DNA from 3 places in the Bacillus xiamenensis genome. Region 3 is predicted to be linked to each of the others. Evidence: riboswitches for the same ligand, from Rfam matches in the RefSeq annotation. Region 3 holds a riboswitch; each other region holds the start of a gene.
What was found. A riboswitch is a leader RNA that binds a small molecule or an ion and turns the genes downstream of it on or off. The one in region 3 is predicted to bind S-adenosylmethionine.

Region 1 (3,278 bases), 1.4 Mb from region 3:
AGCACAATCGGTGCATCCTTCAAAGGTGTACGGGGCGGGAATTGCTCCTCTAATGGTGCACCTAACATTTCTTCAATGACCTGCTTTGGATCGGTCTCTTTGACAAGGTGTACCGCCACATCGGTTCCATTCCTCATCACAGTCAATTCATCGCAAATGTTGAAAATTTCTGGCATGCGGTGCGAGATAAAAATGATGCCCGTGCCTTTCTGTTTCAATTGCTGAATCATTGAGAATAATTTGCTTGTTTCCGCATGACTGAGTGGAGCCGTTGGTTCATCTAAAATTAAAATGCTGCATTTGATAGAAACAGCTTTGGCAATGAGCACCATCTGTTTTTCTGCCAGTGTCAGGTCACTCACAAGACGCTTCGTGGAGATGTCAATGTCCATCTCTTTTAATAGTTGAGCTGCCTTGCGATGAAGCTCTTTCCAGCGGACAAATGGTTTTTTCTCAATCTCATGTATCATCATATTTTCACCAACACTTAAATAGGGAACGAGGGCTGTATCCACTTCTTGATGGACTGTCTGCACACCATATGAGGCCGCATCCTTCGGTGTTTGAATCGCTGCCGCCTCGCCATTGATGTGGATGGTTCCTTCAAAATGCGAATGAGCACCAGAGAGAACCTTCATTAACGTGGACTTCCCAGCACCGTTCGCCCCAATAAGGGCATGGACCGTTCCTCTTTTTAATGTGAAATTCACTTGATCCAGCGCTTTGACCCCTGGAAATTCAATCGAAATGTTCTTCATACAAACAAGTGGCGATGTCATAGGTGTCCTCCTTCTCTACTGATCGTCATTTGAAAAACGAAACACCCTCTATTGAAAGAGAGTGCACGCGGGTTATTTTGCATAATGCTTCTTCAAGGTCTTCATCCAATCTTCTTCAAAGGCAGTCGATGAACCGAACCCTTTTACTTCCTCTGCAAGATTGACCATATTGATGGCCTTTCCTGCTTGTTGAAGTTGCTTTTGTGAAATGAGGGAGGCCTCAAGGTCATAGGAAGATGGCGTTTTCTCGCCAGCTATTTTCTTCGCAAGAATCCTCACGTCGACTGCCCCGATGAGCTTCGGATCGACCGCTGCTGTGTACTTCCACGGACTGTTTTCCGAAGTCATTTCTTGCAGATCGGCATTAGACACATCAATACCGTAAATTTTCACTTCTGTTCTTCCTGCTTCCTTTAAAGCTCTTGCCGCACCGATGGCAAATGCATCCCATGTGGCAAAAATCGCATCAAGCTTGCCCTTTGGATACTTATTCAGCATCGCCGCTACTGCATTTTGTGTTTGAACAGACGTATCAGAGGAAGCAACGCCAAATCGGTCAAGCTCCTTGATCCCTGTATGTTGTTTGAGCGTTTCTTGGTACACCTTGTTTCGTCTCACCATCGGCGGGAACCCGTCTACCCAAAGGTACGCAATGTTTGCTTTTCCTTTAAAATCAGCCACGAGCGCGTCTAATGATTTTTTCGCTAATTGTTCATCATCTTGAGATGTCACGGTGACTCCTTTGATGTCCTTTAGCTTCGGGTTCGAATCAAACGCCACAACTGGGATGCCTTTCGCTGTGATCTTCTTCACATCAGCGACTGTCGCCTCATCATCCCCATGCGAGATGATAAAGCCATCATAGTTTTCTTCTAGTGCCTGAGAAATGGCATCATGGAACTTTGCTGTATCACCATTTGCCGTGTAGACGTCCACTGTAAAGCCCAGCGCTTCACCTTCTGCCTTTGTCCCTGCTAAAAATTGAGCCGTATGATCGTCCCCGCCAATTTTGCGGATGACTTTAATTTTTGCTCCCTGCCCCTTTGCAAAGCGCTTCGGTACATTGTCAAAGGATACCTTTTCGTTTGCATTGGCTTTTGAGCCTGCGCTCGATCCCGTACCGCAGCCAGATAATAGAACTGTCAGGATCGTCAATAATACAAGGGATGATGTCCAATATTTACGTTTCATTGTTGTTCCTCCTTCAATTATTTTAGTTTTCACATCAGAAAACTAGGGTAAAAAGTGGGAAAATGCCTGTCAACCAATCATTTGTTTCTTCAAAAGAAACAAAAAAGCCTCTCTTGTAAAGAGAGGCTTGATCACCGTTGCATGAAACATGTATCGGGAAGTCTTCCTCTCTTATCTGTCAAAGCTGTAACAGCTTTGCAGGAATTAGCACCAATTTCTTGAATAATAGAAACGGTTGCCGGGCGTCATAGGGCCAGTCCCTCTGCCTCTCTTGATAAGAGATGTGTTATGAAGTTTGTTTTAGTTGAAATGTCTTCTTAACTTTAATGTGATGTTCCATCATTGTCAATCATTTTTTGAATATTTTAAATTTGATATCGTGATCAAAAAGAAATCGAATGATAAAAAAACCTGATAGTCAATGACTATCAGGAGCAAGATTTGCGTGTTTTTAGGTTGTTTTGGAACTGTCATGAATAAGAAATGAAATGTGCCGAAATGTTTGATTATGAGCAGACTTTCCCTGTATTTGCATTGATTTTCACTGTTTGCTCTTTTTGAGACTGATCAACGACTTTGATGACATACATTGTTATATTGCCTTCTTTCTTTAATTGCATATCTTTGACTACGCCTGTGCAATTTTTTAAGGCAATCTCTTTAGCATGTTGTTTTGTAATTCCCTCTGCTTTTGCAGACACTTTTTGTTTCATTACTTGACCCTTTTCACAATTGATATGATACGTGTAAGCTTTTCCATCCTCACCCAATACTTTTATCACATAAACATATTCATCTGTATCCTTTTTTAATTGTACCGATTGAATAGCACCTTTTGTTTTAGAAAGTGCAATCGTTTCTGCTTTTGATTTCGAAATACTGATCGTTTGACTGCCAGTTTGGTGTGAGATTACCTTTCCATTTTGACAGTTGATTTTTTCAACATGTTGTTTACCATCGTCACCTAGTAGCTTAATGACGTAAACATAGGTCTGATCCTCTTTTTGCATTTCTAATGACTGAATGACACCTGAGCAATTTTTCAAAGCAATCTTTTGAGCGGTTTGCTTGTTAATTGCTTTTTCTTTTTTTGCTGTTTCGTGCTTGATGATTTTTCCTGTATGACAATTGACTTTCAGCGTATGCTGTTTACCATCTTCTCCAAGAACTTTAACCACATAGACTGTTACTGACTTTTCAGTTTTTACAGTAGTCGATTGAATGACACCTGAACAATTTTTCAAAGCCACTTTTTTCGCAGTGGCTTCTGTTACAGCCGTTTGTTCTTGCTTGGTCGTTTGTTGGACA
Region 2 (3,278 bases), 1.7 Mb from region 3:
ACATTTTATAATCGCTAAGCACTTTTACTTTTAGATCATAGCCTTTTTCTTTTAGAAGTGGTTTTGCTTCTTCAAGAATCTCGGCATGTGGTGTTTTTGAAGCCGCAACCGTAATGGTTTTGCTTTCGCTTGCGTTATTAGATGAACCGCATGCAGCTAGAATACCTGCAAATGCTAGAAATAGTGCACTTAAAATCAATTTCTTCATGAATAAATCCTCCCTTAACGTTTATCAATTTTATTTGTAATCAAATCACCGATTATTTGAATAATAAAGACGATGATCAGAATAAACACAGTGGCTACAAGTGTGACATCTGTATTACCAGATTGGTATCCTTCTACATAGGCAAGGTCACCAAGTCCGCCTGCTCCAATTGCACCTGCAATCGCAGTAGAGCCAATCAGAGCAATCGCTGTTACGGTAATGCCTGAAATAAGGGCTGGCAGTGATTCTGGCAGCAACACTTTGAAAATAATGGTAGACGTTTTCGCTCCCATAGATCGTGCTGCTTCAATGACTCCTTTGTCTACTTCACGCAGTGCAATTTCAACAAGACGTGCGTAGAAAGGAGCTGATCCAATGACAAGGGCTGGTAACGCTGCATTTGGGCCTAAAATCGTGCCCATAATAAGTTTGGTAAACCCTAATAATAGAATGATTAAAATGATAAAAGGAATCGATCTGAAAATGTTGACGACTGCGCCGATGACAGCATTGATCGGTTTATTTTCCCAAAGACCGCCTTTACTTGTGAGAAAAAGCAATAGTCCAAGGATGATCCCGATCACAAAAGCAAACGCTAGTGCAATGAATGTCATATATACCGTTTCACCTGTTGCACTCCAGATGACATTTAGGTCAACGTTCGGAAACCATTTCTCAAACATGTGTCATCACCTCGATTTCAACCTGTTTGCTTTGGATATAGGCGATGGCTTTTTCAACTTCGTTCTCGTCTCCATGAATATGGATAAAGAGTGTTCCAAACGCGCCTTCCTGCGTTTGAGAAATCTTTCCTTGCAGGATGTTCACATCGACCTTGAAGGATCGAATGATTTCCGTGATCAGCGGCTGTTCGGCAGAATCTCCGATAAAGGACAACCGGACGACCTGACCTTCTTTTACTCGCTCTAGGACGTGCTCAATCGTTTCTTTCGCTTCTTCTGGTTCAGCAAGCTGTTTCACAAATCGCTTCGTCATTTCTTCTTTCGGCTGTCTGAAGACACGTAATACTTCGCCTTCTTCGACAATACGGCCATTCTCCATCACCGCCACACGGTGACAAATTTTGCGAATGACGTGCATTTCGTGTGTGATTAGCACAATGGTGAGTCCCAGTCGTTTATTAATATCGGCTAAAAGCTCAAGGATGGAATCCGTTGTTTGCGGATCAAGCGCAGAAGTGGCTTCATCACATAGTAAAACTTTTGGATCGTTCGCTAATGCTCTCGCAATCCCTACACGCTGCTTTTGCCCGCCGCTTAGCTGAGACGGATATGCATGTTCTTTTCCTTCTAAACCGACCAATTTAATGAGTTCGTCTGCACGAGCTCTCCGTTTTGATGCAGGTACACCTGCGATCTCGAGTGGGAACATAATATTTTGTCTCACTGTTCTTGACCAGAGCAAGTTAAAGTGCTGGAAAATCATGCTGATTTCTTGTCTTGCTTTCCGAAGTTTCGCATTCGATACTTCATTAATCCGGTTGCCTGCCACTTCAACGATTCCTTCTGTTGGCTGCTCCAGACCGTTTAATAGGCGAATAAGGGAGCTTTTCCCTGCGCCGCTATACCCGATAATTCCGAATATTTCACCTTTATCGATATCCAAGTTGACGTCTTTTACAGCATCAACATTTCCGCTTTTTGAATGATACGTTTTTGATACATTCTGTAAATGGATCACAGTCTGTTCACCTGCTTTCTTGCTGAATCTATAGGTTGCCATCACATACGTTCATTTATTCTTCGTGCTGTCGTGACTCTAGCCAGACGCCAGGTCAGTAAAAAAGACCTAACTGCAACGCAAGCAGAAAGGCCTTTTATTTCAAATACGCCTTTCTCTCATCTTTCAAAGCGTTGCGGCTTTGAGTGAATTGGCACCAATTTCAGCTATGCTGACGGTTGCCGGGTTTCATAGGGCACGTCCCTCCACCTCTCTTAATAAGAGAAAATATGTTGTTTTATGTGATGTTCATGTTTTTACTAACGTAGAATATCATGCTATTTGAGATATGTCAACGCTGTAAATCACTAATTTCCAAGTAAACGACTAAGTTATCATTTTTCGAAAAAAACCGTTCGTCAGCCAAAGGACTGCTTCTAATCTCAGAAGCGCACGAAACGAGCCTTTCACCTTCACTTGTCCCCTGCTGATAAGCTGCTGCAAGGACATGTCTCCATCTAATAATTGAAGAATTTCTTTCCTCTCACCATAAAAGATGAGATCTGATAACTCAATTGCAGGCAGTTTCTTCACTTCACCACGCTCATCCACAATCAAAGTACAAGAATCAGTTTCCGCCTCAAATGTAATCTTCAAGGATGATGATGAAAGCAGCGGCTTTAAAAGCAATCGCTGCCCTACGTTTCCATGGGCTTTCACATTTTCCACATGTATAACCTCCCTGTCATTTGGTTATACATAACATTTCTCTACAAACCTCAGCTTGTCCTTTATAAATAACTCGACAAATTTTCAAATGAATTGCTTGAAATATGACAAAAAAACGCTTTATTTAGCGGTTTCAATCACTTCGTGAAGATATGGAACTGAGTGAAAGGCATAGCCTTTTTGTACGATCTCACCCTTTTTAAACAGGAGAAAGCACGGAACACTCTCGATCTCAAATGCTTTCGCAAAACCTGGTGAATAGTTTAAATTGTTCTCGTAAAAGGGAACATCCGGCTGCATGGCCTCGACCACTGCCAGCATCTTCTTTGCCAGCTGGCATGTTCCGCAAAACGGTGTATATAAGTATAAAAGAAATAAATCGTCCTCTATCTCCTTGAATTCATGCTCTTCAATCTCTTTCATATACGTCACCCTCATAAATATTTCGAATGAACATCAATGTTTGCAGCTAATAGAATAGATGCAATGTGGGCTGACGGTGAAGCGGCCACTTCGCGGTACGTTCTGTCGACAAACAGATGAAGGGCTTCAGGAAATTCTTTTCGAAATTGCTTCCGCAGTTTGTCGCCAGCATCGTCACTGTCTGCTAATATGTAAACGTCTTTCCCGAATAAATCGTCCACAAGCTGATCCAGCTTCG
Region 3 (3,278 bases):
ATGGGACATTTTGGCTGGGTAGGACAGAATGGATTCAACCGCGCCAAGGCTGACGGCGAATACAGGTAATGTGACGCCATCGACCAATTCTTTGACAGCCGCTTGGTTTTCTAGTTCAAATGAAAGAACAGCACCTGCACCGCTCGCCTGTTTCCGCTGAATGTCTGCCCCTGGGTGATCATCTAATCCTGGATAATATACTTTTTTGACCGCAGGATGTTCTTTTAGGAATGTAGCCAGTTCTAAAGCGGTTTGACTTGCTTTTTCTAATCTGACTTGAAGTGTTTTTAATCCCCTTAACACAAGCCAGCAATCCTGAACGCCAAGAACCGCACCGAATGAATTTTGCAGTGAATAAAGTTCTTCTCCCAGCTTCTCGTCTTTGACCACGGCTAAGCCAGACAATACATCACTGTGACCGCTCAAAAATTTCGTTGCACTGTGCAGCACAATATCAACACCAAGATCCAGCGGACGCTGAAGCGCAGGCGTTAAGAACGTATTATCTAAGAAGGTTAGACAGTCATGCTCTTTCGCAAGCTGGACAACGCCTGCAATATCCGTAATCCCTAGTGTGGGGTTTGACGGTGTTTCCATGTAAATGACTTTCGTATTCGATTGAATGCCTTGTTTGACTTCGTTTAAATCTGTCATGTCCACAAAGGTATGCTCAATGCCAAATCTCGAAAGAACTTGGGTGATCATCCTGAATGTTCCCCCGTACACATCTCTTGTGACAAGAACATGATCCCCTTTTGATAACAGAAGAAAAGCAGTTGAAATGGCTGCCATACCTGACGCAAAGGCAAGCCCTCTCGTTCCTCCTTCTAGCGCTGCAATCGTATCCTCTAGCGCCTGACGTGTAGGAGTGCCTGATCGAGAGTAGTCATATTGACCAAATTCATCGAAGCTGCTTTGGTGAAATGTCGATGCATGTTGAATCGGTACACTGACTGCACCTGTTGAGCGGTCTGTTTTAAACGCATTATGAACGAGTTGTGTTTCGAGTGTCCAATCGTGTGTGGTCATTTCGTGTGTACCTCCTCTTTCACTTTTGATAGTGCCTGCTTCAGGTCTGCTTTCAGGTCATCCACATGCTCAATCCCAACAGAGAAACGGAGCAGTTTGTTACACACACCGTTTGCGATGCGAATCTCTTCTGGGATGTCCATGTGCGTTTGCGTCGCTGGATACGTAATAAAGCTTTCAATTCCGCCAAGGCTTTCCGCAAAACAAATCGTTTTCAGCTGCTTTAAAAATGGGTTGACCCAGTCCTCTTTGGCAACACGGAATGACAGCATCCCACCCTTACCTGGGTAAAGAACATCTTGGATTTCCGGCTGCTGCTTTAGAAAGTCAGCTAATTCCTTCGCATTTGCCTCGTGCTGGCGCATTCTAAGAGCCAGCGTTTTCATTCCTCTCATTAAAAGCCAAGAGTCAAATGGAGATAAAACCGCTCCGATGGCATTTTGATGCTGGAACATATCTTCAGAAAGCTGCTCTCCTTTTGTGACCACGAGACCAGCAAGGACGTCATTATGTCCGCCTAAATATTTGGTTGCGCTATGAATGACAATATCCGCTCCAAGCGTAATCGGCTTTTGCAACACTGGTGTGTAAAAGGTGTTATCGACAATGACCAAAGCGCCATGCTCTTTTGCGATCTTCGCAACCTTTTGAATATCCGCTTCCTGCATGAGTGGATTTGTCGGGGTTTCAATAAAGACGGCTTTTGTGTTTGGCGTCATTTTAGAGCGTAAACAGTCTTCATCTGAAAAATCATCGTAAAGAAAACGCAGGCCATACTTTTTCCATTCGTTCTCGAACAAACGGTATGTACCGCCATATAAATCTGATGACACAATCAGTTCATCTCCGCTTTCAAATAGAGCCATGATCGTTTGGATAGCAGCCATTCCCGAACTGAAGGCAAAACCGGCCGTCCCTTCTTCGAGTGAAGCAATCGCATCTTCTACAAGCTGTCTTGTTGGGTTTTTCGTCCGAATATAATCAAACCCTGTTGATTCACCAATACCTCTATGTCTGTATGCTGTTGAAAGATAAACTGGAGGACTGACAGTGCCAGTCGCCTCATCGCTACGGTTTCCAATTTGCGCTAATTTCGTTTCCACATGTTCTGTCATTTGACACCATCCTAAGTAAAAATCTGATTTCAAAACAGAAAACCCCTTCTTCATAAGAAGAAGGGGTTTAATCGCTTCCTCTTATCTTCCAAGCAAAAAAACTGCTTGCTGGATTTAGCACCTTGGTACATCACATCATGTGATGCATACCGGTTGCTGAGGTTTCAAAGGGCCAGTCCCTCCACCTCTCACGATAAGAATGTGTTGTCTGTCTGTTCTAATTCTTAATACTGTAACGCATTAAAACTCATTTTTCAAGGGGAAATGTAACGATTAATTAAAATTTTCTGTATTTTGCACTAGATTGAATGTCAGCCGATTTGATTGCATGTTAGCATATAGGAACAACGCTGTTTTTCGTGTTACAATGAATGGAAACGTTTCACTTATGATGAATTTGGTTAGCTGGAGGAATGGATTATGGTGAAGAAAACAGGAATGATTCAAGAAGAAACCTTACACTCAAAAGAACTTGGGACGGACATGACCGTTCTGATTTATTTACCAGTCAATTACTCGCCCCTTTATACATATCATGTCATCATTGCCCAAGATGGTCATGATTATTTCCGCTTAGGTAAAATAGGCAGACAGGCGGAAGAACTCATGCAAAACAAAGAAATGGAACGCGCGATTATCATTGGTGTTCCCTATGAAAATGTCACCGAAAGACGAAATACGTATCATCCAGATGGCACAAAGTTCGAGGCGTATAAACGCTTTTTAGCAAATGAACTTGTCCCTTATATTGATGAACACTTTCCAACGTATCAAATCGGATCGGGGCGTACGTTTATTGGTGATTCACTCGGTGCTACCATCTCACTCATGACAGCCATTGATTATCCTTCGTTATTTGGCGGACTGATTTTGCAGTCCCCTTACGTTGATGAGTCGGTCTTACAAGCGGTCAAACAATCAGCATCACTTTCTCATTATGCCATTATCCATCAAATTGGGTTAGAAGAAACGGCTGTGAAAACAACAGATGGCCAAGTGCTTGATTTTATTCAGCCGAACGAAGAACTGAAGGCTCTTCTTGAACAGTCTGGTGCGGATTATTTATTTGAGACATTCGAAGGGGACCATAAATGGACATTTTGGCAGCCGCTCATTGCACCTTCGTTAAAAAGA

Region 1: another riboswitch for S-adenosylmethionine. It lies ahead of BK049_RS09455 (sugar ABC transporter substrate-binding protein); the one in region 3 lies ahead of BK049_RS02310 (methionine biosynthesis PLP-dependent protein).
Region 2: another riboswitch for S-adenosylmethionine. It lies ahead of BK049_RS12340 (methionine ABC transporter ATP-binding protein); the one in region 3 lies ahead of BK049_RS02310 (methionine biosynthesis PLP-dependent protein).

The regions. Positions count from the first base shown of each region.
Region 1 covers NZ_CP017786.1:1,873,677-1,876,954, reverse strand. The annotation lists gene BK049_RS09460 (sugar ABC transporter ATP-binding protein) at 1-779, opposite strand, end outside; gene BK049_RS09455 (sugar ABC transporter substrate-binding protein) at 852-1,970, opposite strand; SAM riboswitch class I at 2,139-2,251, opposite strand; gene BK049_RS09450 (PepSY domain-containing protein) at 2,477-3,278, opposite strand, start outside.
Region 2 covers NZ_CP017786.1:2,444,124-2,447,401, reverse strand. The annotation lists gene metQ (methionine ABC transporter substrate-binding lipoprotein MetQ) at 1-208, opposite strand, end outside; gene BK049_RS12345 (methionine ABC transporter permease) at 223-891, opposite strand; gene BK049_RS12340 (methionine ABC transporter ATP-binding protein) at 884-1,909, opposite strand; SAM riboswitch class I at 2,065-2,173, opposite strand; gene BK049_RS12335 (SCP2 sterol-binding domain-containing protein) at 2,276-2,617, opposite strand; gene BK049_RS12330 (thioredoxin family protein) at 2,738-3,040, opposite strand; gene BK049_RS12325 (toprim domain-containing protein) at 3,052-3,278, opposite strand, start outside.
Region 3 covers NZ_CP017786.1:463,744-467,021, forward strand. The annotation lists gene metC (cystathionine beta-lyase) at 1-1,029, opposite strand, end outside; gene BK049_RS02310 (methionine biosynthesis PLP-dependent protein) at 1,026-2,144, opposite strand; SAM riboswitch class I at 2,223-2,344, opposite strand; gene BK049_RS02315 (esterase family protein) at 2,565-3,278, shown strand, end outside.